4 regions of the Pseudarthrobacter sp. MM222 genome follow, and region 2 is predicted to be linked to each of the others. Evidence: predicted binding sites of a transcription regulator. Region 2 holds the regulator's gene; each other region holds the start of a gene.
What was found. Region 2 encodes HrcA, which represses chaperone genes, less so after heat shock. Its sites were predicted from a motif close to TTNGCACTCGNNNNNNNCGAGTGCNAA; they were not measured.

Region 1: a site for HrcA is predicted at 1,568-1,594, ahead of groL (chaperonin GroEL). Genes of this name have one in related genera too.
Region 3: a site for HrcA is predicted at 1,355-1,381, ahead of OM977_RS14605 (FmdB family zinc ribbon protein). Genes of this name have one in related genera too.
Region 4: a site for HrcA is predicted at 4,570-4,596, ahead of groES (co-chaperone GroES). Genes of this name have one in related genera too.

The regions. Positions count from the first base shown of each region.
Region 1 is NZ_OX352321.1:741,992-749,145, reverse strand. Features, by position in the region: gene groL (chaperonin GroEL) at 1-1,384, opposite strand, end outside; gene OM977_RS03585 (ABC transporter substrate-binding protein) at 1,704-3,023, opposite strand; gene OM977_RS03580 (cold-shock protein) at 3,023-3,226, opposite strand; gene OM977_RS03575 (LytR C-terminal domain-containing protein) at 3,435-4,070, opposite strand; gene OM977_RS03570 (DUF3263 domain-containing protein) at 4,153-4,470, opposite strand; gene OM977_RS03565 (uracil-DNA glycosylase) at 4,623-5,393, shown strand; gene OM977_RS03560 (siderophore-interacting protein) at 5,447-6,286, shown strand; gene OM977_RS03555 (threonine/serine ThrE exporter family protein) at 6,346-7,154, opposite strand, start outside.
Region 2 is NZ_OX352321.1:2,286,097-2,293,250, reverse strand. Features, by position in the region: gene hemW (radical SAM family heme chaperone HemW) at 1-857, shown strand, start outside; gene OM977_RS10375 (DUF4870 domain-containing protein) at 906-1,325, opposite strand; gene OM977_RS10370 (DUF3097 domain-containing protein) at 1,443-2,291, opposite strand; gene hrcA (heat-inducible transcriptional repressor HrcA) at 2,549-3,562, shown strand; gene dnaJ (molecular chaperone DnaJ) at 3,659-4,786, shown strand; gene OM977_RS10355 (16S rRNA (uracil(1498)-N(3))-methyltransferase) at 4,789-5,568, shown strand; gene OM977_RS10350 (GerMN domain-containing protein) at 6,011-6,910, opposite strand.
Region 3 is NZ_OX352321.1:3,203,220-3,210,373, forward strand. Features, by position in the region: gene galU (UTP--glucose-1-phosphate uridylyltransferase GalU) at 1-581, opposite strand, end outside; gene OM977_RS14600 (5-formyltetrahydrofolate cyclo-ligase) at 692-1,330, shown strand; gene OM977_RS14605 (FmdB family zinc ribbon protein) at 1,466-1,723, shown strand; gene OM977_RS14610 (RcpC/CpaB family pilus assembly protein) at 2,083-2,682, shown strand; gene OM977_RS14615 (DUF4011 domain-containing protein) at 2,734-6,912, opposite strand.
Region 4 is NZ_OX352321.1:3,221,303-3,228,456, forward strand. Features, by position in the region: gene OM977_RS14665 (acyltransferase family protein) at 151-2,232, opposite strand; gene groL (chaperonin GroEL) at 2,432-4,042, opposite strand; gene groES (co-chaperone GroES) at 4,119-4,415, opposite strand; gene OM977_RS19700 (hypothetical protein) at 4,654-5,130, opposite strand; gene OM977_RS14685 (class I SAM-dependent methyltransferase) at 5,186-6,418, shown strand; gene OM977_RS14690 (shikimate 5-dehydrogenase) at 6,462-7,154, opposite strand, start outside.

The DNA of each region.
Region 1 (7,154 bases), 1.5 Mb from region 2:
CGCCCGGCTCAAGGCCGGCGTTGAAGGCGATCTGCTTCAGCGGGGCATCGATGGCAACGCGGACGATGTTCGCACCGGTTGCCTCGTCGCCGTCGAGCTGCAGGTTTGCGAAGGCCTTGGCACCGGCCTGGATCAGGGCAACGCCACCGCCGGCGACGATGCCCTCTTCAACAGCAGCCTTGGCGTTGCGGACTGCGTCCTCAATGCGGTGCTTGCGTTCCTTGAGCTCCACTTCGGTGGCGGCTCCGGCCTTGATGACTGCAACGCCGCCGGCCAGCTTGGCCAGGCGTTCCTGCAGCTTCTCGCGGTCGTAGTCGGAATCGGAGTTCTCGATCTCGGAGCGGATCTGGGAAACGCGGCCGGCGATCTGGTCGGCGTCGCCTGCACCCTCGACAATGGTGGTCTCGTCCTTGGTGACAACAACCTTGCGGGCGTGGCCCAGCAGTTCGAGGCCGGCGGTCTCAAGCTTGAGGCCGACTTCCTCGGAGATGACCTGGCCACCGGTGAGGATGGCGATGTCCGCGAGCTGCGCCTTGCGGCGGTCGCCGAAGCCCGGGGCCTTGACGGCGACGGACTTGAAGGTGCCACGGATCTTGTTCACGATCAGGGTGGCCAGGGCCTCGCCCTCGATGTCTTCGGCAATGATCAGCAGCGGCTTGTTGGACTGCATGACCTTTTCGAGGACAGCAACCAGTTCCTTGACGCTGGAGATCTTGGAGTTGACGATCAGGATGTACGGATCCTCAAGGACCGTTTCCTGGCGCTCAGCGTCGGTGACGAAGTAAGCGGAGATGTAGCCCTTGTCGAAGCGCATGCCTTCGGTGAGCTCGAGTTCCAGGCCGAAGGTGTTCGACTCCTCGACCGTGATGACGCCTTCCTTGCCGACCTTGTCCAGGGCTTCGGCAATCAGGGCGCCAATCTCGTTGTCGCCGGCAGAGATGGACGCGGTGGCGGCAATCTCTTCCTTGGTTTCGATTTCCTTGGCCGAAGCCAGGAGCTCGCGCGTGACGGCTTCGACAGCCTTCTCGATGCCGCGCTTGAGGGACAGGGGGTCGGCTCCGGCCGCTACGTTGCGCAGGCCTTCCTTGACCAGGGCCTGTGCCAGCACGGTTGCGGTGGTGGTTCCGTCGCCGGCGACGTCGTCCGTCTTCTTGGCAACTTCCTTGACCAGCTCGGCGCCGATCTTCTCGTAAGGGTCGTCCAGCTCGATCTCCTTGGCGATGGAAACACCATCGTTGGTGATCGTGGGGGCGCCCCACTTCTTTTCGAGGACAACGTTGCGTCCACGCGGGCCGAGGGTGACCTTGACGGCGTCGGCGAGGATGTTCAGGCCCCGCTCAAGACCGCGGCGTGCCTCTTCATCAAATGCAATGATCTTGGCCATAACGGCAGTAGTCCTTTCGGGACAGTCGTTAAGAATGGACCTTGCTGCGGTGCCCGCGACGGACGATCCTTTTCCGGGCGGCCTCTGTACGCCGCCAGGTCCGGGATCTCACCCAGCCAGGTATTTCTTTCGCTCCCTGTCCGTCTGCCTGGCTTCGCGACCGGTCGGACCGGAGGCGTCGTTTTAGCAGTCGATACGCGGGAGTGCTAAGTCAATAATTAGCACTCCCCCGGGGAGAGTGCAACCAGTGCACGTCCCGCTCCGGCCCGTATCGGTGCCCTGCCCGCCTTCTGTTGCGGCACAAATTCGCTACGGGCGATCACCGGCCGCTGCTGCGGGCCGTCTCGCTTCCGCTTCTGGTGGCCTGGTTATCCGCGCCATAGCGGAACACCATGTAGTTGGCTGAGGTCACGTCACCGTTGGAATCGAAGTTGATCACTCCGGATTGGCCGTCGTAGTCGGGTCGCTTGCCCGCCCGAAGGAGGTCGATGCAGGTCTGATAGGACGTGCATACCGCTGTTTCGCCGGCGGCCTGTGCCGCGCCTCCGGAGACGCCGATCAGCCGGGCCGCAATGGAGGTGCCTGCGTCATCCTCCGCAGCAGCGGCCGCGATGACGGCGAGGTTGACCGCGTCGTAGGTTTCCGCCGCAAAGGTCATGTCCAACAGGTCCGGATCCACGGACACCAGCTCGCCCTGGAAATGCGCCGACGGAAACACGCCCGGCAGGATGCCGCGTGCCCCATCGAGGGCTCCTGAGCCGAGACCGGAGCCGTACTCGTTGACGGCACCGTCGCTGAGGATGAGCTTTCGTCCTCCCAGCCCGGCGTTGTTCAGCTCCGCGATGGCGCCTTGCGCACCATTCCGGGCGACGAGGACCACGGCGTCCGGGGCTGCTGCCTTGGCGGCGGCGGCGGCCTGCTGCGCCTGACCCGGGGTGAATCCCGCGACGGCGACCGGCCCCAATCCGGCGGCTTTGGCCGCGGCGCCGACGGCGGCAGACACGTCTTTGCCGTAGCCGCCTTCCTCGTACACGATGGCCAGCGTCTTGGCGCCGCCGTCCTTGGCGAGCTTGACGAGGACGGCGGCCTGGGCGACGTCCGCTGCGGAGGTCCGGAAGTAGTACCCGCCGCTCCTGTAGGTGCTCAGTCCGCTGGCGGCGTTGGCGGGGGAAATCAGGGCGACTTTGGCGTTGGAAAGCACATCGATGGCGGCGGGGGCGCGGCTGGAGTCGGTCGGGCCGATGACGACGTCCGCCTTGGCGGCTGCGAGCTCCTTGGCTTGGCCTGCGGTGTCTTCGCTGATGATCTCGGGGAGCAGCTCGACCGGTTTGCCCTTGTGGCCGCCGGCGGCATTGATTTCGCTAACGGCCAATCTGGCTGCCGCGAGCTGGGAGGTGTTGAGGAAGCCCTGGCTGCCCGTGTTATCCAGGATCAGGCCGATCTTAAGCGTGCCGTCGCCGCTGGCTTCAGCACTCCGCACCCGGGCGCCGCCGGCCGGGGCCAGACAGCCGGTCATCACCAGCAGCGCAACCGCGCCCACGGCGGCCGAACGGCCCGCGCGCAGGGCGGCAGTCCGGCGTCGGACGATGTTGTCTCCGGCAGGATCATGCCCGGCGTGCGGTGCAGCGGGAAGCGCCACTAGGCCGGCCGGACACTCTCGGCCTGGGGGCCCTTCTCGCCCTCGCCCACTTCCAGTTCCACGCGCTGGCCCTCGTCGAGGGCGCGGTAACCCTCGCCCACGATGGCGGACCAGTGCACGAAGACGTCATCGCCGGAGTCGTCCACGGTGATGAAGCCGTAGCCCTTTTCGGCGTTGAACCACTTGACGGTTCCCAGTGCCATGGTGTCCACACTTTCAGCTAGCTTGCGGGCGCCGCACCACGATGTGCGCCGCGGAATGCGAAAACGAAGTCCGCAAATCACTGTACCCGCGGCGGCGCGCCTGTGCGCAGGGTGCAGGCCGCGCCGTCGGCCAATAGTTATTCACGCGTAACCGAACCGGGGCCGCTGGAAGAGCCGGGTGGCGGGCCGCTGGAAGCCGGGACGCGGGCTACTGGAAGCCGGGTCCGAGGACGACGACAAGCGGCATGTTGAACTCGGCGGAGTCGACGAGGGTCGGGATGTTGAGCAGGGAGGCCAGGGCCTCGGCGTTGACTCGCTGCTCCGCGCCGTCATAGAAAATCACTGAACTCGTTTGCCGCGCGCCGCCCCAGTTGCCCAGCGGGCCGAGGGTCCAGCCGTCGGAAGCGACCGTGGCGCCCACCCTGCTCGCCAGTCCGGGCGTGCCGGTGGCGTTATAGATCGCGACGGGCTGCGTCTTGTCCACTGCGGCGTCGTCCGCCGGCGTGGCCGTGGGCGACGGCGCTTCGGAGGGCGTCGCCGCGTCGGGTGTGGCTGCTGCCGACGGGGACTCACTCGCCGGGGCGGAGCTGCTGGCGCTGGGCGCCGCTGAAGCGGTGGGGGTGGCGGACTGTTCCGCGGTCACGGCCGAGGAGCTGCCGGCCGAGTTGAAGCCAAGTTTCGGCAGGAACAGGAAAGCCACCAGGCCGATGACCAGCGCCACGGCGCCGACAGCCAGGACAGGGGCAAGGCTGCGGCGACGGGATTCGGCGGCTGCCCGGTGGACACCCTGCCGGGTGGGGGTCTCCGGGACCCGGTCAAATTCATCCCGCGCGTATTTGGTCATGATAAAAACGACGTCCTTGCTGATTTCTTACGAGTTGCCAGGGCCTTATCGGCGCGGAAAATCCGCGCGTCCGGCCGGTGCTTTACGCGTCTGAACCCAAGCGGCGGGCAGTGCGGGCACGTTGGCGTGACGTACGTAGTCTACGCAATCTCTTCACCAGCATGGGATCGTGGGCCAGCGCATCCTCAGTATCGATGAGCGCGTTGAGGATCTGGTAGTAGTGCGTCGCGGAGAGGTCGAAGAGTTCGCGAATGGCCTGTTCCTTGGCCCCGGCGTACTTCCACCACTGCCGTTCGAGGGCCAGCATCTGCTGATCGCGGCTGCTCAGCGGCGACTCGCTGCGCGTGTCCGCGGGAAAAGATTCCGGCGTCGAAAGGTGCTCTTGCGCTGCTTCGGCCACGACACACTCCCTGGCTGGATCCGACTAAAGGTCAGTCCCATGTTACGGGCGAATAACACCGTTGTCATTTGGGGCCCTGCAAGAATGGAGCGGTGCCTTCCTCCAGCTCCCCTCGCGCCGACCCGCCTTCTGCCGACCTGCCTTCTGCCGACCTGCCTGGTGCGGATGCCCTCTTTGAGCTGGACGCGGCGCCCGGTGACCTTCTGGGGTTCGCGCAGCTGGCACGGCTGCCGCTGGCGGAGCTCGTGGCCCCCGACTGGGCGGAGGCGCTAACCCCCGTGGAGGGAAAGCTGCGCGAGGTGCTGGGGTTCCTCGCGGCGGAGGCCGCCGGCGGGCAGAACGTGCTTCCCCGGCCGACGAACGTACTGCGTGCCTTCCGGCAGCCGCTGGCCGGCGTCCGGGTCCTGGTTGTGGGCCAGGACCCCTACCCGACGCCGGGCCACGCCGTCGGCCTGTCCTTCGCGGTGGACGGCGGCACCCGCCCCATCCCCCGCAGTCTCGCCAACATCTACAAGGAACTCGACGCCGATCTGGGGCTCCCGCCGAGGACCCACGGTGACCTCGGCCGCTGGGCGGAGCAGGGTGTCCTGCTGCTGAACAGGGTGCTCAGCGTCCGGGCTGGGGCGGCAGGGTCACACCGCGGTAAGGGCTGGGAGGCCATTACGGCGGCCGCCATCCGCGCCGTGGCTAACCGCAGCGCGCCAGCCGGCGGACGTGCACCCCTGGTGGCGGTACTTTGGGGCAAGGACGCCGAATCCGCCCGACCGTTGCTGGGTCCCACGCCGGTGATCGCCAGCGCGCACCCCAGTCCGCTTTCGGCCTCACGGGGTTTCTTCGGCTCGCGTCCCTTCAGCCGCGCCAACGCCCTGCTGCAGGCTCAAGGAAACGGCACTGTGGACTGGGAGTTGCCCCCGCTTCCGTAACCCAGCGTTCCCCGCACGGAGAATTTACAGGCTGGTTGGCTAGGCTTGGGCCCATGACCACAGTTCCCGCCACCACCTCGGCCAGCCGAAAATCGCGACCGCAGATCAACCTCACCGTGCTGCGACGCGAACAGCTCTCTCCGCACATGGTCCGCATCGTCGCCGGCGGTCCGGGCTTTGGCGAGTACGTCAACAACGAGTTCGTAGACCGCTACGTCAAGATTGTGTTTCCGCAGCCCGGAATCGCGTACCCGGAACCGCTGGACCTCTGGACCGTCCGCGAGACCATGCCGCGCGAACAATGGCCGCACACCCGCACCTACACGGTCCGCTGGGTCAACGAGGCGGCCGGGGAACTGGCGATCGACTTCGTGATCCACGGCGACGAGGGCCTCGCTGGCCCCTGGGCGGCCACCGCACAGCCGGGCGACAGCCTCCTCTTCACCGGCCCCGGCGGCGGCCACAACCCCGACCCGGCGGCGGACTGGTACCTCTTCGCCGGCGACGAATCCGCCCTGCCGGCGATCGGCGCCGTGATCGAGGCCCTGCCGCAGCACGCCCGCGGCCTCGCCTTCCTGGAAGTGGACAGCGAGGCGGATATCCAGGCGATCGCCGCACCCGCCGGCATCGAACTGCGGTGGCTCTTCCGCGCAGGCGCTCCGGCCGGCGCCAGCGAGGTCTTGCTCCGCGCCGTACGGGACTCCGAATGGCCCGAGGGTCGGGTCCAGGTCTTTGCCCACGGCGAGCGTGGCTACATGAAGAGCCTGCGGGACGTCTTCTATGCCCAGCGCGGACTCGAACGCGGACAGGTTTCACTCTCCGGCTACTGGGCCAGCGGCCGCGTGGAGGACGACTTCCAGGCGGAGAAGAAACTACCCGTAGGGCAGATCTAGCAGGGGGTTCCGATCCGGACGGCGGAGGCGGCCCAAACGGGTTGCCGGGCTGCGCCGGGCTAGCGGCGCCGTGCCCGGCGTCGTTCGTTGCTGGCTAGGCTCTTCGTGAGGGGCCGGGCGAGGGTGTCGCCGAGCACGATGCCGGCTGCAACGCCCAGCACAATGGCACCGGCGTTCAGCATCCCGCCCGCCCCCATGACGATCTCGGACTCCTCGATCGTCAACACATACATCGACCGGAATATAGTGAGTCCGGGCAGCAGGATTAGTGCCGCCGGAACGGCCACCACCAGCTGCGGGGCGCCCATCCGCAGGGCAACCACGCGGGCCAGCAGGCCGATCACGACGGCAGCCAGTGCCGGCGAGAAACGCGGCCCGATCCCGAGGGCCTCGCCCCCGATGAGGACGAGGTAGCCAACGACGCCGATGGCTGCCGTCGGCAGCAGCAGCTGCCAGCTGGTCTGTTCAGTGATTCCGATCGCTACCACCGCGACGGCAACCATGATGCCCACCGCCCACCACGGATACGCGGGCGGGAATGTTTTGGTGACGTTGATGGGTTCCATCCCGGTCATGTCGCAGACCACGAAGCCGACGGCGATGCCGGCAACGAGCGCGCCGAAGGTCAGCATGGTGGACAGGAACCGTCCGGCTGCCGTGACCGGGAAGCCGTTGATCGCATCCTGCACCGAGGAGACGAGCCGTCCGGTCGGGAGCAGCAGCAGGATTCCGCCGACCACCACGATCTCGGGGGCAATCTGGATCCCCAACGGGCTGCCGAACCGCCATAGCAGCAGGGCGACGAAGGTGACCAGGAAGGAACAGGAGGCAGTGATGAAGAAGTCCGGCGTGCGCCAGCGGCCCAGCC
Region 2 (7,154 bases):
CCACCGAAGCGAACCCTGACTCCGTCACGCCCGAATCCCTGCAGCTGCTCGCCGACGCCGGGTTCACGCGCGTCTCGTTCGGCATGCAGTCGGCGGTCCCGCACGTGCTGAAGGTCCTGGACCGGACCCATACCCCCAGCCGGGTGCCGCAGGTGGTCCGGTGGGCCCGGGACGCAGGCCTGGCGGTCAGCCTCGACCTTATCTACGGGACCCCGGGGGAGTCGCTGGAGGACTGGCGCTACTCGCTGGAGACAGCCCTGTCCTACGGCCCGGACCACATCAGCGCCTACGCACTGATCGTCGAGGAAGGCACCAAGCTTGCGGCCCAGATCCGCCGCGGCGAAGTGCCCGGGATCGACGACGACGACCACGCCGCCAAGTATGAACTCGCCGACCAGCTCATTTCGGCTGCCGGCCTCGGCTGGTATGAAGTCAGTAACTGGGCCCGCACCGCCGAACAGGCTTGCCGCCACAACCTCGCGTACTGGCGGGGTGACGACTGGTGGGGGATCGGACCGGGGGCGCACTCCCACGTGGGCGGCGTCCGCTGGTGGAACGTCAAGCACCCGACCGCCTACGCGAACCGGCTGGGTTCGGGGCTCTCGCCGGCCGCCGGGCGGGAAACGCTGGACTCGGAAACCCGCAACGTGGAGCGGGTCATGCTCGAAGCGCGATTGAACACCGGGCTGGAGATCAACAGCCTCGGCGGGCTGGGGGACACCGGCCGGCACACGGTGGCCGGTCTGATTGCCGACGGCCTGGTGGAACCGGCAGCGGCGTTCCAGGGCCGGCTGGTGCTTACGCTACAGGGCCGGCTCCTCGCCGACGCCGTGGTCCGCCGGATTCTGCCGGACTGACCCCCGCTGCCCCCCGGGCTGATGCACTGCGCGCTGACTCCCTGCGCGCTATTTAATCCAGCGCAGGTTGAAGTCGTAGCGGTGCGGCTGGCCGCGGTTGACGTGGATGCCGGCGGCGACGGAGAAGCAGGTGACCGCAATCCAGATCACCGTGGCCAGGACCGCGAAGATGTTTCCCACCACGGGGACGAAGACCAGCAGGTTCGCGACCACGGCCGCGATCGTCGGCGGCAGAGTGAAGTTGAGGGCTTCCTTGGACTCCTGTGCCGTAAACGGGCCACGGTCCTTGAAGATCAGGTAGATCAGCAGCGAAGGCACGCAGCCGAGGATGCCGCCGAAGTGCGCGAGCGTGGCCCATTGCCGGTCCTCGCTGGCCGTCAGGGGCAGCGCGTTGGCCGGAACGCCATGGTACGGGGGCTGGCCATGGCCGGCCTGGTTGCCCGTGTGTTCGCGTGCGTCATCTGCCACGGTTTCTCGTCCTTTGGATTGCTGAGGTGCGTTGTTACTTGGAGTGCGGGAGCAACGCCAAGTGCGCGGCCGCCAATCCCAGAATACTTGCTCGGACGCCGAATCAAGGATCGGGCCTCACGGAACCGTCAGGAAATCGATGACCTCTTCCACGCGGCCCAGCAGGGAGGCTTCCAGATCGGCGTAGCTGCGGACGGCGCCGAGGAGCTTCTGCCAGCCCAGGCCGATATCCTCCTTGGTGCTGTGCGGCCAGCCGAAGGCCATCAGGATGCCCGTTTTCCAGTCCGTGCCGCGGGGGATTACCGGCCACTTCTCGATGCCCAGGACCGCCGGGCGGATGGCTTGCCAGACGTCCACGTACGGGTGGCCGACGATCAGGACGTTCCCGGCGGCGCCGGGCGTCGCCATCACGGCGTCGGCGATCCGGGATTCCTTGGAATCCGGCACCAGGTGGTCCACGAGCACGCCGAGACGGCGTCCGGGGCCGGGACGGAACGCCGCGACGGCGGCGGAGAGGTCATCGATGCCGTGCAGCGGCTCGACGACGATACCTTCCACCCTCAGATCGTCGCCCCAGACCTTTTCCACCAGCTCGGCGTCGTGCTTTCCCTCCACCCAGATGCGGCTGGCCTTGGCCACCTGGGCACGCTGGCCCTCGACCCGGACCGATCCGGACGCGGTGCGGCCTCCGGCCGGGGCCTGAGCGGGCCTTGGGGCCGGTGGCATCAACCGGACGGGCTGGCCCTCCAGCAGGAACCCAAAGCCGAGCCGGAAGGACCGCGATTTGCCCCGGCGGTCCTCCAGGGCCACCACATGCATCCCGCCTGACTTCTCGACCCGGGTCACAGCGCCAACCCAACCGGACTGCACATCTTCAAGCACCATGCCGCGTTCCACCGGCACTTCGGGCAGCTGGGCCTTGGCGGGGGCGGACAGGTCCTGAGGTCCCCAGTTCTGGTATGACATCTGTTACACTGCCTTCTTTCTACACTGCCTGGCGCTTGGAGGGACACGGCGGGCTGTGCCCGAAAACACCCGCCCCGGGAACAACGCCTGGAGCGAATCCAATGCTAACAACGCGGCGACTCATATTAGACTGGTTAGCACTTAGGCATGTCGAGTGCTAACCCTGCCTGTTCTAAGCCTGCCCAGTGCGGACCGCCCAGCCGGGCGGGGCCGGAGAGGGCGGCACCGTATGCGGGACAGCCGATTGGAGGTGGAGCGTGAGCGAACCACGCAAACTGGAAGTGCTGCGCGCCATCGTGGAGGACTACGTCCATTCCCGTGAACCCGTTGGCTCCAAAGCCCTCGTGGAACGGCACCACCTCGGCGTGTCCAGTGCCACCATCCGCAATGACATGGCAGCGCTGGAAGACGAAGGCCTCATCATGGCGCCGCACACGAGCGCCGGACGGATTCCCACGGACAAGGGCTACCGGCTCTTCGTGGACCAGATTTCCGCCGTCAAACCCCTCTCCCCGGCGGAACGCCGGGCCATCCAGGCCCTCCTGGAAGGTTCCGATGACCTCGACGACGTCCTGGAACGGACCGTGCGGCTGCTGTCGCAGCTGACCAACCAGGTCGCCGTCGTGCAGTATCCGCATCTGAGCCGGGCCAAGGTCCGGCACATCGAATTCGTCCTGCTGGCACCCCGTAAGGTGCTGGTGGTCCTGATTGCGGACACCGGCAAGGTGGAACAGCGGGTGATCGACGTCGGCCAGGACCTACCGGACGAGGCCGTCGCGGAGCTCCGCACGCGGTTCCTGGGCAGCCTGTCCGGGACGTCGCTGAACCTGCTGCCGCAGTCCCTGCAGTCCGTGATCGCCAGCTGCCCGCCGGCGCGGCGCACCGCGGCTCAGGCACTGGCCCGGGGACTTGAAGCCGTGGCCACGAGCAGCCGCGAAGAGCGGATGGTCATGGCCGGAACGGCAAACCTGGCCCGCTCCAATGTGGACTTCCCGCTGAGCATCGGCCCGGTGCTGGAGGCCCTCGAGGAGCAAGTGGTGATGCTCCGGCTGCTTAGCGACATGGCGGCGGATCCCCGCGGCGTGACCGTCAGCATCGGCCGGGAGAACCCCTATGACGGGCTCGCCGAGGCGTCGGTGGTGGCCACCGGCTACGGCCCGGACGCCACCGCCAAAGTCGGCGTGCTCGGTCCGACCCGGATGGACTATCCGACCACCATGGCCGCCGTCCGTGCGGTGGCCCGCTACCTTTCCAGGATCCTCGGGCCCTGACCGTCCACGCAGCGGACAACGCGCCGCTGTTGACCAGACTTCTTGCCCCAACAGGCAGTGCCCCACCGGCAGTACAAAAAGGAAGAGATACACACTTTGAGCAGCCACTACGACGTTCTTGGAGTCTCCCGCGAAGCAACCGGGGAAGAGATTAAGAAGGCTTACCGCAAGCTTGCGCGGACCCTGCACCCGGACGTGAACCCCGGCGATGACGCATCAGAGCGCTTCAAAGCCGTCACGCACGCCTACGAGGTGCTCTCTGACCCGCAGAAACGCCGGGTCTACGACACCACCGGCAACGAGAACGGCACCGACAACGGCTTCGGCGGCGGCAGCTACGCAGGCCAGGGCTTCGCCTTCCAGGACATCTTCGACACCTTCTTCGGCGCGGGCGGCCAGGCCGGTCCGGCCTCCCGGGTGCGGCGCGGGCAGGACGCGCTGATCAGCGTCCGGATCGAGCTCCGCGACGCGGTGTTCGGCGTGAACAAGAAGCTCGAAGTGGACACCGCCGTCACCTGCCCCACCTGCGCTGGCTCCTGCTGCCGGCCGGGCACCCACCCGGAGCGCTGCGACATCTGCGGCGGCAGCGGCCAGGTCCAGCGCGCCGTCCGGTCCATCCTCGGCCAGGTCATGACGGCTGCGCCCTGCGGCAGCTGCGAAGGCTTCGGCACCGTCATCAAGGATCCCTGCAACGAGTGCGCCGGCCAGGGCCGGATCCGCAGCCGCCGGACGCTCACCGTGAAGGTCCCGGCAGGCGTGGCCACCGGCACCCGCATCCAGCTCTCCGGCCAGGGCGAGGCAGGTCCCGCCGGCGGTCCCGCCGGCGACCTCTACGTGGAGATCCGGGTCAACACCGACGCCACCTACGTGCGCGACGGCGATGACCTGCACGCGAGCCTGAACATTCCGATGACGGCCGCCGCGCTCGGCACCGAACTGACCCTCGACACGTTCGACGGTCAGCAGGAAATCGATGTCAAGGCCGGCACCCAGTCCGGCGAGGTCATCACCCTGCGCGGACTCGGCGTCACGCACCTGCGCGGTTACGGCCGCGGGGACCTCAAGGTCCACCTGCAGGTCGAGACCCCGGCCAAGCTCGACCCCGCCCAGGAGGACCTGCTCCGGCAGCTCGCGAAGCTGCGCGGCGAGCAGTTCACCGAAGGAAAACTCGCTGCGAGCGGCGGCGTCTTCGCCAAGCTCCGGGACCGGCTCGGTAACCTGTAGCGGTGAGCAACCCGGTCTTCTTCACCGCCCCGGGAACCCTGGACCAGCAGGTCCCCGGTTCCAGCTTTGTCCTGGACGGCCCTGAGGCGCGCCACGCGGTTACGGTGAAGCGCCTCGCCGTGGGCGAGACGGTGGATATCGCAGACGGCGCCGGCAAGCGGCTCACCGGTTCCGTGACCGCCGTCGCGCCCGGCGAACTGACGGTGGAGTGTGCGCAGCTGACCGCGGAACCGCGGCCGGACATCCGGCTGGTGCTGGTTCAGGCACTCGCGAAGGGCGACCGGGACGAACTCGCGGCCGAGACCGCCACCGAGCTGGGGGTCGACGCCGTCGTCCCGTGGCAGGCGGAACGCTCGATCGTCCGCTGGAAGGCCGAACGGGCCGCGAAGGCCCATGCCAAGTGGGCATCAGTGGTTGCGGCGGCCGCCAAGCAGGCACGCCGCGCCTGGATCCCGGAGGTCCGACCGGCCGTCGACGGCGCCGGCCTGCAGGCGGCCGTCGCCGCGGCAGATCTGGCAGTCATCCTGCACGAGGACGCCGTGCGTCCGCTGCGGCAGGTGCTGGAGTCCTGGCGCGCGACCGTGGAGGCCGACGCCGACGCGGAGGGCGCCCGGGAGGTGCTGCTGATCGTGGGCCCGGAAGGCGGCATCAGCCCCCGTGAAGTGACAAGACTGTGCGACGCCGGCGCCGTCACCGCGCTGCTCGGGCATCACGTGCTGCGTTCCTCCACCGCCGGCCCCGCGGCAACCGTGCTGGCAAGCGACATCCTGGGCCGCTGGTAGCGGCCTCAGCAGCGATCCATTGCTCCCCACCGGCCCCCTCGCCTCGCAAGCTCGGCCAGGGAACCCTGCCGGCGTGGGCCCAAACCACCGGCCCCCTTGCCTCGCAAGCTCGGCCAGGGAACCCTGCCGGCGTGGGCCCAAACCACCTGCCCCCTTGCCTCGCAAGCTCGGCCAGGGAACCCTGCCGGCGTGGGCCCAAACCACCTGCCCCCTTGCCTCGCAAGCTCGGCCAGGGAACCCTGCCGGCGTGGGCCCAAACCACCTGCCCCCTTGCCTCGCAAGCCCGGCCAGGGAACCCTGCCGGCGTGGGCCCAACCCACCGGCCCCCTCGCCTCGCAAGCTCGGCCAGGGAACCGTGCAGGCGTGGGCCCAAACCGCCGTTTTGGGCGCCCAGAAGGGCCGTCACGGAGCAGTCGATGCCACCTGCGGCAGGGGCGTGCCGCTACTTGACCGTGAAGCCGCGGGTGTCGACGTTGAGGTCCTGGGACGGGTCGCCGTCCTGAAGCTGGGACACCCGCACTTCGTAGTTCCCCGGACCCAGGTCCACCGGGAGGTTGAACAGCCCGGACTGTGCTGCATCGGTTGAGGCGTTCGCGATCCCGTTCAGGTAGCTCGTCTTGACGGTTCCGTCGATCCGGAGGATCTCCCAGTGGAGCCTTCCGCCCGGGACGGTGCTCCTGCCGCTGATCTTGACCGTGCCGTCCTCCAGCGAGGAGGCTTCCTGGGGGTCGATGATCCAGACGGGCGCGACCATGCCGGAGCTGCGGGAGGTCGGGTTTCCGAGGCGGACGTGGTTGAAGGCGACGTAGTCCGTATGACCGTCAACGAGGACCACCACCTGGATCTGCTGCCCGGCATCGATCAGTCCGGCGCTGGCACCTGCCGCCGTCGCGGTGTAGACGAGCTGCTGGACCGCGCGTTCGGCCATCGCCGCGTCCACGTTGCTGTTGAAGGCATCGTCTGAAAGATCCACGGTGATGACGTTCTTGCCCGAGATGGACGTGGCGAGCTTCCTGGGATTCTGCCAGGGGGTGAAGAAATCCGGATCGAGCGGCTTCTCGGACATCATGACCCGAAGCGCACGGGTGACGGGGTTGTCCTGCTCCGGAACGTCCCGGAACTCACGGTAGAGGAACATGCTGTCATTGCTCCGGCCGATCCAGTACACGGGAGCCTTGTTGGAGGCCTGGGTGGTTTCCAGCGGCGCGCTGGTGGTCGGCGCTCCGGGCGAGGCCGGACCGGACTGGAGCTGGGAGGGGATGTTCGAGGTGGTGACGCCGGGCTGTGGAGTGGCCACGCAGCCGGACAGGACAAGCGCCGCGGGCAGCACCAGCAGCAGCACGCCCGGACGTATCCGGGAACCGCCTGCTGGCTTCGAACTGATTCCACGCTGCCTGATGGCTGCTTCCTTTCCGCTTCCTAACCCGAACGACCAGCCCCCGCCATGGTCAGTCGCCGTGCCGGGATCACTCCCGCCGGACGGCCGATTCCCAGCATGGCATACCGTCCGCGCGCCGCACGGGGGTTTGGGTCCGGGCGGCGGAACTGCAACGGGAACGATATGAGGCCGATACGAAGTTGATACC
Region 3 (7,154 bases), 920 kb from region 2:
ACCAGCTGGTTGATGCGGACATACTCTTCGCCCTGGATCGCCTGGACGTCGGCGCAGCCGTAGGCGCTGATCTGGGAAGGGTCCACCTCGATCAGTGCTACAACCGACCCGCCGGTCTTGGCCTGGACTTCGATCATGGTGCTGAGGAGCTCATCGCGGGCATCGATCAGGTCGTCGCCCAGCAGAACAGCGAACGGTTCGTAGCCGACGTGCTGCTTCGCGCGCAGGACGGCGTGGCCCAGACCCAGGGGATCGCCCTGACGCACATAGTGGATGTCACCGAGGTTGCTCGCGGCCTGGATGGATTCCAGCTTGGCCGTGTCGCCCTTGGCTTCAAGCGTGGCTTCCAAGGTGGGGACACGGTCGAAGTGGTCCTCCAGCGCGCGCTTGTTGCGGCCCGTGATCATCAGGATGTCGCTCAGACCGACATTTACGGCCTCTTCGACGACGTACTGGATGGCAGGCTTGTCCACGACGGGAAGCATTTCCTTGGGCATGGCCTTGGTGGCCGGAAGGAACCTGGTGCCGAGGCCCGCAGCGGGGATGACGGCCTTGCGGACGGAAGCGATAGGTGTAGTCACCCGACTAATCTAACGGAGGTATTAAACATTCGGTAATTAGCTACAGCCGGTTAAGGGCACGGATCGGCCGCGCATGCGGTGCGGGATGCCCACAGGTGGAAGGCCGCGAGATGAACGCAACGAAAGAAGAGATCCGCGCGAGGCACCGGACGCGCCGGGCACTACTGCGGCCTCCAGCGCTCGACGCGGCCGGCGCAGCGATCGCGGAGCACGGGCTGATGTGGGCGAACGGACTGGCGGGCGGCCAGGCCGGAACGTTCGCCGCCTACCTGGGAGTCGGGAGCGAACCTCCTACCCTCCCCCTGCTGTCGGCGCTGCACGACGCCGGACACCGGGTGCTGCTGCCGGTGTGCGAACCCGGCATCACCCTCAGCTGGGTGTACTGGACGCCGGCGTCCGCCTTTGTCCGCAGCCGCTTCGCCCCAATCCAAGAACCGGTCGGCGAACCCTTTGGTCCGGAGATCATGCGGTCCGCCGTCGGCCTCTTCCTGCCGGCCACCGCCGTCGACCTCTCCGGCAACCGGATCGGCCAAGGCGGCGGGTACTACGACAAGTTCCTGACGACGCTGGAGATGCTTTTCCCGGGCCGGTTCGCGCCGGCCGACGGCGGCGGACGGCTTCCGCCGCTCCCCGCAATCGCCGTCGTCTATGACGGTGAGGTCCTGCCCGCCGGAAGCATTCCCGTGGAGTCCTATGACCGCCGGGTCCCGTCCGCCCTGACCCCCGGCGGCTTCGTCCGCCTGCTCTGAAGCCACGATCCCGGGATGATAGAATTAGCACTCAGGCCCTGCGACTGCTAAGTGCCGGAAGCCGTCGGTAGACATATTGGCGATCCGGACCGGGCAGCACCGGACCTGCTCGTTTGTCCCAAAGGAGGATTTCCAGTGCCCACGTATGCATATGCCTGCAAGGATTGCAGCCACGCCTTCGAGATCGTGCAGTCATTCACGGACAACTCCCTGACCTCCTGCCCCGAGTGCGAGGGCACTCTGCGCAAGAAGTTCAACAGCGTCGGCGTCGTCTTCAAGGGCTCCGGCTTCTACCGGACTGATTCCAGGGACGCCAAGGGCAGCACCGTTTCCCCTGCACCCGCTGCGACGCCGGCCGCTCCGGCCGCTCCCGCTCCGGCTGCCGCGAACTGAACATCCGCTGCCGGCGGCGGTCCGCCGCTTTTCCGGCACCGACGAATCCGCCTTGCGGGTTGTCCACATAGGCACCGCGGCGCCTGCCGCCGCCGTCCCGGTCGGGCTAGCGTGGCGTCATGGCTACAGTCGCTACCCCTGTTCGTACGCGCGGCATTTTCCTTGCGCGGATTCTTCTTGGCGCAGTCTTCCGCACGGGTTCCTTCCTTAGCCGCGGCCGTGCAGCACCACCCAGCCGCTCTGGCCCGCACGGCTACGGCCCGCACCGAGGAAGTCCACCGCGTGCCCGCGGCGGTCCGGGCGGGAGTCGGGGAAGCAGCCGCCTGAGGGGATGGCTGAACCGGAACCGCCGGCTGGCAGTGGCTCTGCTGCTGTGTATCGCGGCCGGGATCACCGTCCAACAACTCACGCCGGCGCCGGACGATACGGTTGCCGCCGTCGCCGCTGCCCGAGATCTGCCGGCCGGCAAAACCCTCGACGCCGCCGACATGATGGTGTTGAACATCCCTCCCGGGCTGCTCCCCGCCGGCAGCTTCGGCGACGGCGCGACGCTCCACGGGAAGCAACTGGCCATACCCCTGCGGCAGGGCCAGCTGATCGCAGACACACAGCTCCTGGGTCCAGGCCTGCTGGCAGGAAGTCCGCCGGGGTCGGCTGCCGTGCCGCTACGGATGGCGGACCCGGCCTCCGTCCGGCTGGTCTCCGCCGGCCAGCTGGTCAACGTGGTGATGTCCGGCGACAACGGCTTTGACCGGCCCGGCACGTCCGAGGTGCTGGCCGCCGGCGTGCCGGTGCTGTGGACCTCCGCACAGGGCGGCAAGGCGGCGCAGTGGCTTGGGGACGCCGAGACGGACGGTCTCATCGTCGTGGCCGCCGATGCCGATCAGTCCCGGCGGCTCGCCGGCGCCTCCACCCAAGGGAAGCTGTTCTTCGTCCTGGTCCCGCCGGTACCTGGCTAGGCGGCGCTCCCGGGGCCCCACCCCGCCGGGTCGGCCACCCCTCGGCGAGTCCTAGCCCCAGTGCGGGGGTTTTTGTTCCTGCAGCCAGGAATCGTGGTCGTAGCCGTCGGGGCGGTCTCCCCAGCGGCGCGGGTCGTCCTCGGCCGCCTTGTTCGGCAGCACGCCTTCGGCCACCGCGCTGCTGGCAGCCGAAGCGGGCACGCCCGCGCCCGCCGGCGCCTCCTCAGATGCGCCCGTCTCGGCGGCCCACTGTTCGTCGTGCGCCTCGTTGGCGCTTGTGTCTTGAACGTCGCCGTCTGCGCTCATGCGGTCGGCCTCCTTAGTGCCCGGTGCTGCTGCTTGCTGCTGCTCTCCGCCATGAGAGCCGGTGGTTGCTGGTTCGGCGGCAAAAGAAGCGGGGGCGCCCGGCGCGGCGGTCCCCTGCGTTGACGCGGAACGCCCCGCCGCCGCTTGGGCATCGTTGACGGCCAGATGTTCCACGTCGTCATCGAAGAAGCCCGAGGACCGGTGCCGGCTGGTCACCGCCGGCTTTTCCAGTCCCAGGTACCCGCCGATCCGGTCGGCACAGGCCGACGGGTCGGTGAACACCTCGATGGTCCAGAGGGGCATGTAGCGCCAGCCCAGCCGTTCCAGCTGCTGCGGCCGGAGCCTGCTGCGTTCCCGCACGGTCATCCTCCGGTACTGTTCGGTTCCGTCGGATTCGATCGCCACGGGCTGCGGGATCTCGGCGTCGTCCTGGCCTATGGTGTGCAGCGGGTCGGCGGCGGCCACCATGTTGAGGACGCCGTCGTACTGGTGCCAGACCCGGGCACCGCGGGCCCGGAGCCGGTCGCCAAGATCGGCCACGAGCGGGTCGGCGCCCAGGGCCTGCTCGCTGGCGGCGGCCCGCGATGCGGGGCTGCCGAGATCGGAGTTTCCGGTGATTTCCCGGTCCAGCAGTTCGTAGAAGTCCACGGCTCCATGGCTCAGCCGGGTCACGTCAAGATCCTCGGGCCGGAAGCAGCTGAGGACGTGCAGGGAGCGGCGGGCGCGGGTCATCGCCAGGGCAAACTTGGCCCGTCCGCCCTCGGCCGAGAGCGGGCCGAGACTGTGCAGGGCGCGCCCGTGCGGGGTGCGTCCATAGCCCGGGGAGAAGATGATGTGGTCACGGACCAGACCCTGGGCGCGGTCCAGGTCCACCACGCGGAAGGATTCCTCGCCGGCGGTGAAGAAGCTTGCGAGCATAGGATAGTTGGGCAGCTGGAGCCGGATGGACTCCCCGATCCTGGCGGCATGGCGGAGGCTGCCGGTGACGACGGCCAGGGAAGTGCGCGGACGGAGGCGCGCATGTTCGAAGACCAGTTCCACGGCGCGGTTGACTTCGGCGACGACGGATTCGACGCCGTCCTGGTCCGCGCTCGGCAGTCCGGTGCCGTCCGGCAGGTATTCCAGGCTGAGCGCGCGGTCCAGCCCGGTAGCGGACTGGCCTTCGGGGAGCCGGCGGAGCCCGCCGTCGTAGAACGCCTTGCTCAGCTGCCGCACGAGGTCCTCGTCGACCGCCCGGTAAACGTTCCGCAACTTCCGGACCGGCAGCACGGCGGTGAGGGCTTTGTAGGCGCTTTCAACGCCCTGGTGCGAGCTTTCGCCGGCGGCGAGACGCTCCACGCTGACGGTGAAGGTCCTGGGGCTGGCGATCTGGTCGTCGCCGAAGGCGATGACCTGCTGGGCGCGCGCGATGGCGGGCAGGACGGCCTGCAATGAGGTTGCCTCGGCGTCGAGGATGACCACGGCGTCGAATTTCTGCTCAATCGGCAGCAACCCGGACATCAGATATGGGCTGACGGACCAGACGGGCACCAGCTTGGGCAGCAGTTCCGGGGCCTGCCCGGAAAGCGCGGCGAGGGTCACGCGGCCGTCCTTGAGGAGGCTGCGCAGCAGGTCCGCCTGCCGCGGGTTCTCCGCGATGGCCGCGCGCCAGCGCTCGGCGAGCTTCCAGCGCAGCCGGGCAGCGCCGCTGGCGATGTGGGCGTTGTCAGCGAGGCGGTATTCGGCCTCAAGCTGGCGCAGCGCGTCGCCGTCGGACATGGCGAGGTAGTCGTCGCCACTGATCATGGCTTCCAGGGCGGACTGCCACCAGGCCAGCTCGAGTTCGGCCGCGACCGATTCCGCCGGCACCTCGCGCTCGGCCAGGTCGGCGAGCAGTTCGCCAAGACCATGCTCGCGCATGTTCTCCACGAGCAGGGTCCGCTCCGGAAGGGTCTCCAGCGTGCCGGTGTCAGAGACCAGAAGTTCCAGCCGCTCCATCAGCTCTTCGTAGGGGGTGGAGAGCAGCTCGCCGCCGGCTGCGGTGTGCTTGACGGCCAGTCCCAGTTCGAAGAGCTCGGCTCCGAGTTCACGGTAGAGGCCCGAAATGTCGGCGAGCCCGGACGGGACGGCCGGATGGCGCTGCGTCGTCGCGTAGCCGGACCACGCGGCCCGCTGGTCCTGGACGAGGACGAGTGAGCTGTGGAGATCGGCGATGTGGACGCCGGGGCGGACGTATTCCTTTGCGACTCGGCGCAGCCGGGAGCGCTGCATGGACGGCATCTCGATGTTCCGCTCGCGCCGCCAGGAGGAGGAGGCAGTCGCGGAAATGAGGTCGTGGACCGGACGGTCAAAGATGTCCGGAGTGAATTTGTCGAGGCTCTCGCGGACGGCGACGAGGAGTTCGATCTGCTCGCCCCACTCGGCGAAGGTGTGGCCGAGGCGGATTTCGGCGTGGTCCGCGACGCCGTTCATGCGCTCGCGCAGCAACGGCAGCTTCTGTGCCACGGACACGGCGACCTGCTGCGCCTCCTGGGTTTCCTTCCGGGTCAGCAGCCGCGCCCCATGCCAGGGGCTGGTGGTCGATGCGCGGCTGAAACTGCCCAGCTCGGCGGCCCGGCGGAGCCGTCCGGCCAGTTCCTCACGGTCCCGGATGTTGTCCAGGACGCTGCGCTTGAGCCGCACCGTGGTGGCCGGTGCGGGATGGATCGAGGTCAGCTCGGCCAGCGACTGCATCGCCTCGTACGGCGAGCAGCCCCAGCGCTGGCGGACGTTGTGCAGCGAGGAGACGTGGTCCATGAGGGCGTGGCGGTGCTCGGTCAGCGTGGTGTGAAGGTTGCTGAGCTGCGGTTCGAGGGACTTCTCGTTACGGACGATGGCGCGGACCAGTTGCCCCTTGAGCTGCAGCGGCGCCGCGTTGCCGGAAAGCTGGAAGAGCATGGAATCGAGGCCGAGCGTCTCCAGCTGGCCGGAGATCTCGGCCAGGCTGGCGCGCCTGTCCCCCACCACCAGGACGGTCTTGCCTTCGTCGACGAGCGCGCCGATGGTGTTGATGACGGTCTGGGTCTGTCCGGTCCCGGGCGGGCTGCTCACCGCGAGCGAGTCCCCCGCCCGGACGGCGTCCACAACGTACTGCTGGTCCGCATCGGCGTCGAGCAGCAGGAGTTCCTCCGCCGGGTTGCGGGAATCCGTGCTCGGGAAGCGGTTCGGCTTGAGTTCGGGCACGTCCGCAGGCGACCCGGCGGCGGCGCGGGCCAGGGCAGCGACGAGCGCGTTGTTTTCGTTGATCCAGGGATCCTCGAGGTTCCCGGAAAGGTCCGAGAACGTGGAGACCAGGAGGTTGTGTTCCACCTCGGCACCGTGGATGGGCTGGATGAGGGTGCCGAGGCGGTCCAGGACCGGCTGCGGATCAAACCGGGCGGTGCTGTACGCCATGCGGGTGACGGCGTTGACGTCGAAAACGATCCCGTGGATGGTTTTCAGGTGCCGGATCAGCGCAGGGTTGATGCGGGCCTGTTCCGTCAGCTGGAGTTCGTAGTCGTCCTCGCCCGGCCGGACGGTGAGCGACACGGCGATCAGCAGGACGGGGGCCGAGACGCGCTGCGGCTTGCCCCCCACGGCGGACGTCCAGACGACGGTGCCGGCGGAGAAATATCCGGCGTCGATGCCGCGGTCGTTCGACAGTTCGAAAATCTTAGAGCGCAGGTTCCGCGAGGCGCGGGCGGCGACGACGAACTGCTGGCGGTCCCTGATCAGGGTGGAAAGCCGGGTACGCCGGCCCGCCATGAGCTGTGCCAGGCCGGACGGGTGCGCGTGGGTCAGGTCGATGGAACCCTCGGGCGTCTTCGTGAAGCGCAGCATCGTATCTGCCCCGGTGACGGGCTTGAGCCCCGACAGCCATTTCCTGAGCTCCTCGGAGCCCTCGTGGTGGCCTTGACCAACTGACACTGCTGCCTTCTTTTCTGTGCTCGCTTTTACTGGGCTCGCGCTAACCGTGCTCGCGTTTTCCGTGTTCGAGCGTGACGCCCTGGACCATACCGGCATGCCTTCGAGAGTAGCCCGAATCAGCGGTGAGCAAGAGTCCGCAACACTGGCGCCGGCTAAATTGACCAGAAATGCTCCGCTGCTGGCAGGCGGCAGAACACCGGCCAGAACACAACGGCCGGCCCCGTCTGGAGGCCGGCCGCTTC
Region 4 (7,154 bases), 940 kb from region 2:
CACGGGCAGGGGTTGCAGCAGATGACCAGCCCGTCATTACGGGCATGGCCTGTGCAGAAGTGTTGAATAAATAGTAGAACCTTGGCGGCGATCCCCATATTCCGGGGCGCAAATGTGAGCAACGGCATCCCCGCTGCTGCCTCCGGCGGGCTACTTCCAGCCGGTGGCCGCCAGCAGCCGCTGTTCGAACATCGGGATCATGCTCTGGACGTAGGTCTTGGTCAGGTGGTTGTCGTCCTTGTAGACGTACACGTTGCCGACGACGGCGGGGCAGGTGCCGCCGGCGCAGATGAAGTCGCTGAGGTCCATCAGGTGCAGCCCGGGGACTTTCCCACGGTAGGCGTCCAGCGGCGAGGAGCCGGCCAGGGATTCCTGCAGCGGTACGTTGCACTGCGGGGCGCCCGGGCCGTGCTTCTGTACGCATTCGGGCATGTTCTGGCCGAAGCGCGGATTGTCGCGGACACCCACCACGTCGATGCCGGCGTCCGTGAACGGCTTAATGCCTTCAAGGTAGCCGGGCACCTCGGTCTCGAACGGCGCCCCGATGTGCGTCAGCGAAGCCACCGTGAAGACAGCGTCCGGGCGGTGTTCCTGGACGTAGGCGGCGCTGGCCTTGTTGAAGGCGTTGCACCCGGCGTCGCGGTCCGGGGACTCGCCGCCGAAGCGGCAGTTGCCCTTGAGCAGGGCAACGACCTCCCAGCCGCGGGAACGGGCGATGGGGCCGAGGGCGGCCATGTACTGCTGGGCATGCGAGTCGCCGAGCACCACGATCCGCTTCGTGACCGTCTCCGGCGGGCTGTTCTGCAGGCACCCGGCCAGCAGCGGGTCGCTTGGGACGTTTCCGTCCGTGCAGAGGCCATCGATGTCCGCCCACTCGTTTTTCATCGCGACCGGGGCCGGGATGATCTTGGCGTCCGGCGTCGGTTTGCCGGCATTTTCGGGGGCCAGGGCCGCGGCTCCCGGGGTCAGTTCCCTGGGCTGAGACGCCGCCGCGGCCTCGTCGGCCAGCAGTTTGCTCTGCCACACCGAAACCGGGCCCGCGAGGAGGACACCGCACGCCACGATCACGACGGCGGTCCGCCAGGTCCGCAGCTTCGGCCAGTGCCAGTCGCGCAGCGGCTTCTCCACGAACCGCGTGGTGAGCACCGCCAGTACGACGGACGCGGCCACAATGGCCAGGCCTTGCACCAGGTTCGGTGAGCTGATCCCCGTCGCGGCCAGGCCCAGCACCAGCAGCGGCCAGTGCCACAGGTACAGCGCGTAGGAGTTGTCACCAAGGGCAACGAGCGGCTTCCAGGTCAGGAAGCGGTCGACGCCGAAGCGGCTGCCACTCTGCCCGGCCACAATGATGGCGGCCGCGGCGAGGGTGGGCCACAGCGCGATGAAACCCGGGAAGGAACGGTCCACGGTGAGCAACAGCCCGCAGGACAGCATGGCGGCAAGGCCCGTCCAGCCGAGCACCACCCGCAGCGCCCGGCCGGGCTTGAGGTGGGGCAGGGCGAGGGCCAGCAGGGAGCCGAGGGCGAATTCCCAGAGCCGGGTGCGGGTGTCGAAATAGGCGTAGGCCTGGTTAGTGGCGGTCTGCTGGATGGAATACAGCAGTGAGGCGACGAAGATGGCGCCGAAGGCCGCGGCCAGCAGCGCCGGGTAACCCAGCCTGTCCTGCACCGTCGGCCAGCGTCGAAGGAGCCGGTGCAGCAGGGCCGCGCCGGCGAACACGAGCGGCCAGAGCAGGAAGACCTGGCCCTGGATGGACAATGACCAGAAGTGCTGCAGGGGGCTGGCCCCGGAATGGTCCTGGGCGTAGTAGTCGACGGCGGTATCCGCCAGCAGCCAGTTCTGCCGGTACAGCAGGGAAGCCCAGGCCTGATCCAGCACATCCGGCCAGCGGCTCTCCGGGAGGATGACCCGGGTGCCGGCCAGGACGCCAAGAATGACGACAACGACGGCCGGCAGCAGCCGCTTGAGCAGGTGGAGCCAATGGCTCACGAGCTTCAGGGGCTTCCCGCTTTCCACTTTCCGGGCGAAGCTGAGCGTCATCAGGAAGGCGGAAATGAGCAGGAAGATGTCCACCCCGCCGGAGACCCGGCCGAGCCACACGTGGTACGTGACCACCATGAGGACGGCGAGAGCCCGGAGGCCCTGGACTTCCGGGCGGTAACTGGATTTTTGGCGCGCCAAGGAACCCGCTTCCGCGGCACGCGGGCTGGCGATGGTTCGCTCGTTCGACACAAATAGACCCTTCAGGCCGGATTACAAAGCATCAATGTTACCGAACCGTAATCTTCCTGGCCAATCACGGGGCTGCCGCGGGAGCCGTCCCCAAGCCTGATATGGCAGGAGGGCCGGACCAGCTGCTGCTGGTCCGGCCCTCCTGTTGTGGAACTGGTGTTCAGAATGCTACGACGCCAGGTGGCGCCTGCGGCGTTCCTTAGTGCTGGTGGCCCGCGTGCTGGTCTTCATCGGCCGGCTTCTCCACCACGAGGGTTTCCGTGGTGAGCACCAGTGCCGCGATCGAGGCGGCGTTGCGCAGTGCGGCGCGCGTCACCTTGACCGGGTCGATGACGCCGGCGGCAATCAGGTCTTCGTACTCGCCGGTCTTGGCGTTGAAGCCCTGGTTGTTTGCGGATTCGGCAACCTTGGCAACGACGACGTAGCCGTCGAAGCCGGCGTTCTGGGCGATCCAACGCAGCGGCTGGGTCAGGGCGCGGCGGACGATGCCCACGGCAGCTGCCGCGTCACCTTCGAGAGCCTGAACGGCCGGATCCTCGTCGAGCGCCTTGAGGGCGTGGATGAGGGCGGCGCCGCCGCCGGCCACGATGCCTTCTTCGAGGGCAGCGCGGGTGGAGGACACGGCGTCCTCGATGCGGTGCTTCTTTTCCTTCAGCTCCACCTCGGTGGCTGCGCCGACCTTGATCACGCCGATGCCGCCGGCCAGCTTGGCCAGGCGTTCCTGGAGCTTTTCCTTGTCCCAGTCGGAATCGGTGCGGGTCAGCTCGGCGCGCAGCTGGGAGACCCGGGCTGCGACGTCCTCGGCCGAACCGGCGCCGTCGACAATGGTGGTGTTGTCCTTCGTGACGGTGATGCGCCGGGCGGTGCCCAGCACCTCAAGGCCGACGCTGTCCAGGCTGAGGCCCAGTTCCGGGGAGACAACCTGGGCGCCGGTGAGGGTGGCGATGTCCTGCAGCATGGCCTTGCGGCGGTCGCCGAAGCCCGGAGCCTTGACGGCAACGACGTTCAGGGTGCCGCGGATGCGGTTGACGATCAGCGTGGAGAGTGCCTCGCCCTCGACGTCTTCGGCAATGATGAAGAGCGGCTTGGAGCTCTGCAGCGCCTTTTCCAGCAACGGCAGGAAGTCCTGCACGGAGGAGATCTTGCCCTGGTTGATCAGGATCAGCGCGTCCTCGAGGACTGCTTCCTGGCGTTCCGCGTCGGTGACGAAGTACGGCGACAGGTAGCCCTTGTCGAACTGCATGCCCTCGGTGAGGACCAGCTCGGTCTGCGTGGTGGAGGATTCCTCGATGGTGATCACACCATCCTTGCCGACCTTGCCGAATGCCTCTGCCAGGAGCTCGCCGACCTCGTCGCTCTGCGCGGAGATGGAGGCCACGTTGGCGACCTGGGTTCCTTCAACCGGCCGGGCGTTCTCGAGCAGGCGGGCGGCGACGGCCTCGACCGAGACCTCGATGCCGCGCTTGATCTGGCCCGGAGCGGCGCCGGCCGCTACGTTGCGGAGGCCTTCCTTGACCAGGGCCTGTGCCAGCACCGTGGCGGTGGTGGTGCCGTCACCGGCAACATCGTTGGTCTTGGTGGCGACCTCCTTGGCAAGCTGCGCACCAAGGTTCTCGTAGGGGTCGTCCAGTTCGACTTCACGGGCGATGGTGACACCATCGTTGGTGATCGTGGGAGCGCCCCACTTCTTGTCCAGCACGACGTTGCGGCCGCGCGGGCCAAGCGTCACCTTGACCGTGTTGGCGAGCTTATCGATGCCGGCTTCAAGCGACCGGCGGGCAGCGTCGTTAAACGCAAGCTGCTTTGCCATGGTTTTGTCCTTTCAAGACAGAACCCCGCGCAACTGACCCGTCAAAGAAGGATCGGCGGCGCGGGGTCCAAGAGAGTTACTTTACGACGATCGCCAGGACGTCGCGGGCGGACAGCACGAGGTACTCGGTGCCGCCGGTCTTGACTTCGGTTCCGCCGTACTTGGAGTAGATGACGACGTCGCCGACGGTGACATCGATCGGGACGCGGTTGCCGTTGTCGTCGAAGCGGCCGGGGCCTACTGCGACAACTTCGCCTTCCTGCGGCTTTTCCTGCGCGGAGTCCGGGATAACCAGGCCGGAAGCCGTGGTCTGCTCGGCTTCGAGCGGGCGGACAACAATACGATCCTCAAGAGGCTTAATAGAGACCGACAAGGACCTCTCCTATTCGTCAGCAAATTCGTGGACTTTAAGCTGTGGTGCCATGGCGTACAGACCGTCGTCGCGGTGCCGGCAGCAGCCAGGCTGTGAAGCTTCAGGTGTTAGCACCCTCCTAGGGAGAGTGCTAAGGACGACTCTATGTAAATGGTTAGCACTCGGTCAAGGCGAGTGCCAGAAATACGTCGGGAGTGAACGCCCCGGGGCGCGCTATGGCAGGTTTCGGGGCCGAGGCCTAGCGTCCTCCGAGGTCCTCGAAGTCCACGTCCTCGCCCTCGTCCCCCGTGCCGTTCCGGCCCGGCGCGTTCCGGTCGCGGTACAACAGGAACCCGCCGGCGGCGGCGAGCGCGAGGCCGATGAGCAGGAAGATGATGCCGCCGATCCGGGCGGCGGCGTAGCTCTCGCGGATGGAACGGGCCTCGTCGGTGGCGTCCTGCACGTCCTTGCCACCCACCGAGTAGACCGTGGCGTTAAAGGAGTCGAGGAAGAAGATAATGACCAGCAACGCGGCGCAGACGACGGCAATCACGAGGCCCGCGACCAGCGCCGGCCGGGCGAACCTGCCAAGGCCGGAACGGCCCGGGCGGTCAACAGCAGCATCGGTGCCGTCAACAGCAGCATTGGTGCCGTCAGCTGCAGCGTCCGGGCCGGCGGTGCCGGCTTCCGGGTAGGCGCCCTGGGTTCCGCTGGTTTCCCTGCCGCTGTCATCCATGCCGTCCAGCCTAGCGGTCAGTCAGGGCAGCGGCGCCTGAACTACGCTTGATGCCATGGCTGACGCACCGCAGGACCAGATCGCCCCGCTCCTCAATCCCGAAGGCTGGGAACTGCTGGCGTCGCTGGGACCGTACCGGGAGGATGAGGCGTTCCGGCTCAACGCCTCGCTCCGCAAGGCGGGTCACTCCCCCGAACTGGTGTCGGCGGCGCTCACGCAGTCCCGGCTCCGGACCAAGGCCGAGGCCAAGTTCGGTGAATTCGCCCGGCAGATGATCTTCACCCAGGCGGGGCTGGAACAGGCCACCCGGCTTCCGGTGGCGGCCCGGCACGCGCAGCGCTTCGCGGAGGCCGGAACCCAGCACGTCGCGGACCTTGGTTGCGGCCTGGGTGCCGACGCGATGGCGCTGGCCTCCCTGGACATCCAGGTCACAGCGGTGGAGATGGATGAGACCACGGCAGCCTGCGCCACCATGAACCTGATCCCGTTCCGGAACGCCACGGTGGTCCATGCTGACGCCACCGCGTTGCCCCTGGCGGGAATCGACGGCGTCTGGCTGGATCCCGCCCGCCGAACCACCTCAACCTCGGGGACCAAACGGCTCTGGGATCCGGAGGACTTCTCCCCGCCGCTGTCCTTTGCCGAATCCCTGGCCGGTTCCGGTGTCGCCGTCGGCGTGAAGATGGGCCCCGGTATGCCGCATGAGGCGGTGCCCGCGGGCTGCGAGGCGCAGTGGGTCTCGGTCGGCGGGGACGTCACCGAGGTGGCCCTGTGGTTCAACGCCGTGCGGCGTCCGGGTGTCCGGCGTGCCGCCTTGCTGCTGGGGCCGCAGGGAGCCGCCGAGCTGACCAGCGCCGAGGAGTTCGACGGCGGCCCGGCCGCCCCGGTGGGCGCTGTCGAGGGGTATCTCTATGAGCCCGACGGCGCCGTCATCCGCGCCGGGCTGGTGGCCGACGTCGCCCTCCAGCTGGGCGGGCATCTGGTGGACGAGCACATCGCCTACATCTGCGCACCGGAGCTGGTGGACACGCCGTTCGCCCGGGCGTACCGGGTCCTGGAAGTGATGCCCTACAACGTCAAGGCGCTGAAGGCCTGGGTCAAGGACCGCGGCGTTGGCGTGCTGGACATCAAGAAACGCGGCACGTCGGTGACGCCCGAGGAGCTGCGCAAGCAGCTCCTCCCCGGCGGGAAGAACACGGCCGGCAAACAAAAAAGCAAAAAGGCGGCCACCCTGGTCCTCACCAGGATCGGCGAGGACCGGGTGGCCATCTCGGTGGAACCCGTCTAGCTGCGCCGGAGCCCGGTCCGGGCGAAGCGGCAGGAATATCGGGCTACTGTGCCCGCATGAAGTCCTCGGCGGACCGGATCTGCTCATCCGTGGGCCGGATCCCGGTGTAGAGCACAAACTGCTCCAGCGCCTGGATCGTGGCTACCTCGGCTCCCGTGATCACGGTCTTGCCGGCCGCGCGGGCGGCCTTGATGAGCGGCGTCTCGGCCGGGAGGGCGACCACGTCGAACACCACCTTGGCGGCGTCGATGGCCTCCAGCGGGAAGGACAGCGCCTCTGCGTCCGGTCCGCCGGCCATACTCCCTGCCATACCGATAGGTGTGACGTTGATGAGCATGTCGGCCGTGCCGGTGCCGGACTGCGCCGAGCCCAGTTCCGCGCTCCAGGCGAAGCCGTACTGTTCGGCCAGGGCGCGGCCGGAGTTCTCGTTACGGGCCACGACGGTCACGCCCGTGAAGCCGGCATCGCGCAGCGCGGCCACGGTGGCCTTGGCCATGCCGCCGGAACCCAGAACCAGCACCGAGGAGTCTGTTGGGACGGCGTTGCTTTGCAGGAGCTGCTCAATTGCCGTGTAGTCGGTGTTGTACGCGGTGAGGCGTCCGCCGTCGTTGACGATGGTGTTGACCGAGTCGATGGCCTTGGCTGATGGGTCCATCACGTCCACGAGGGCAATGACATCCTCCTTGTACGGCATGGACACGGCGCAGCCGCGGATTCCCAGGCCCCGCACTCCGGC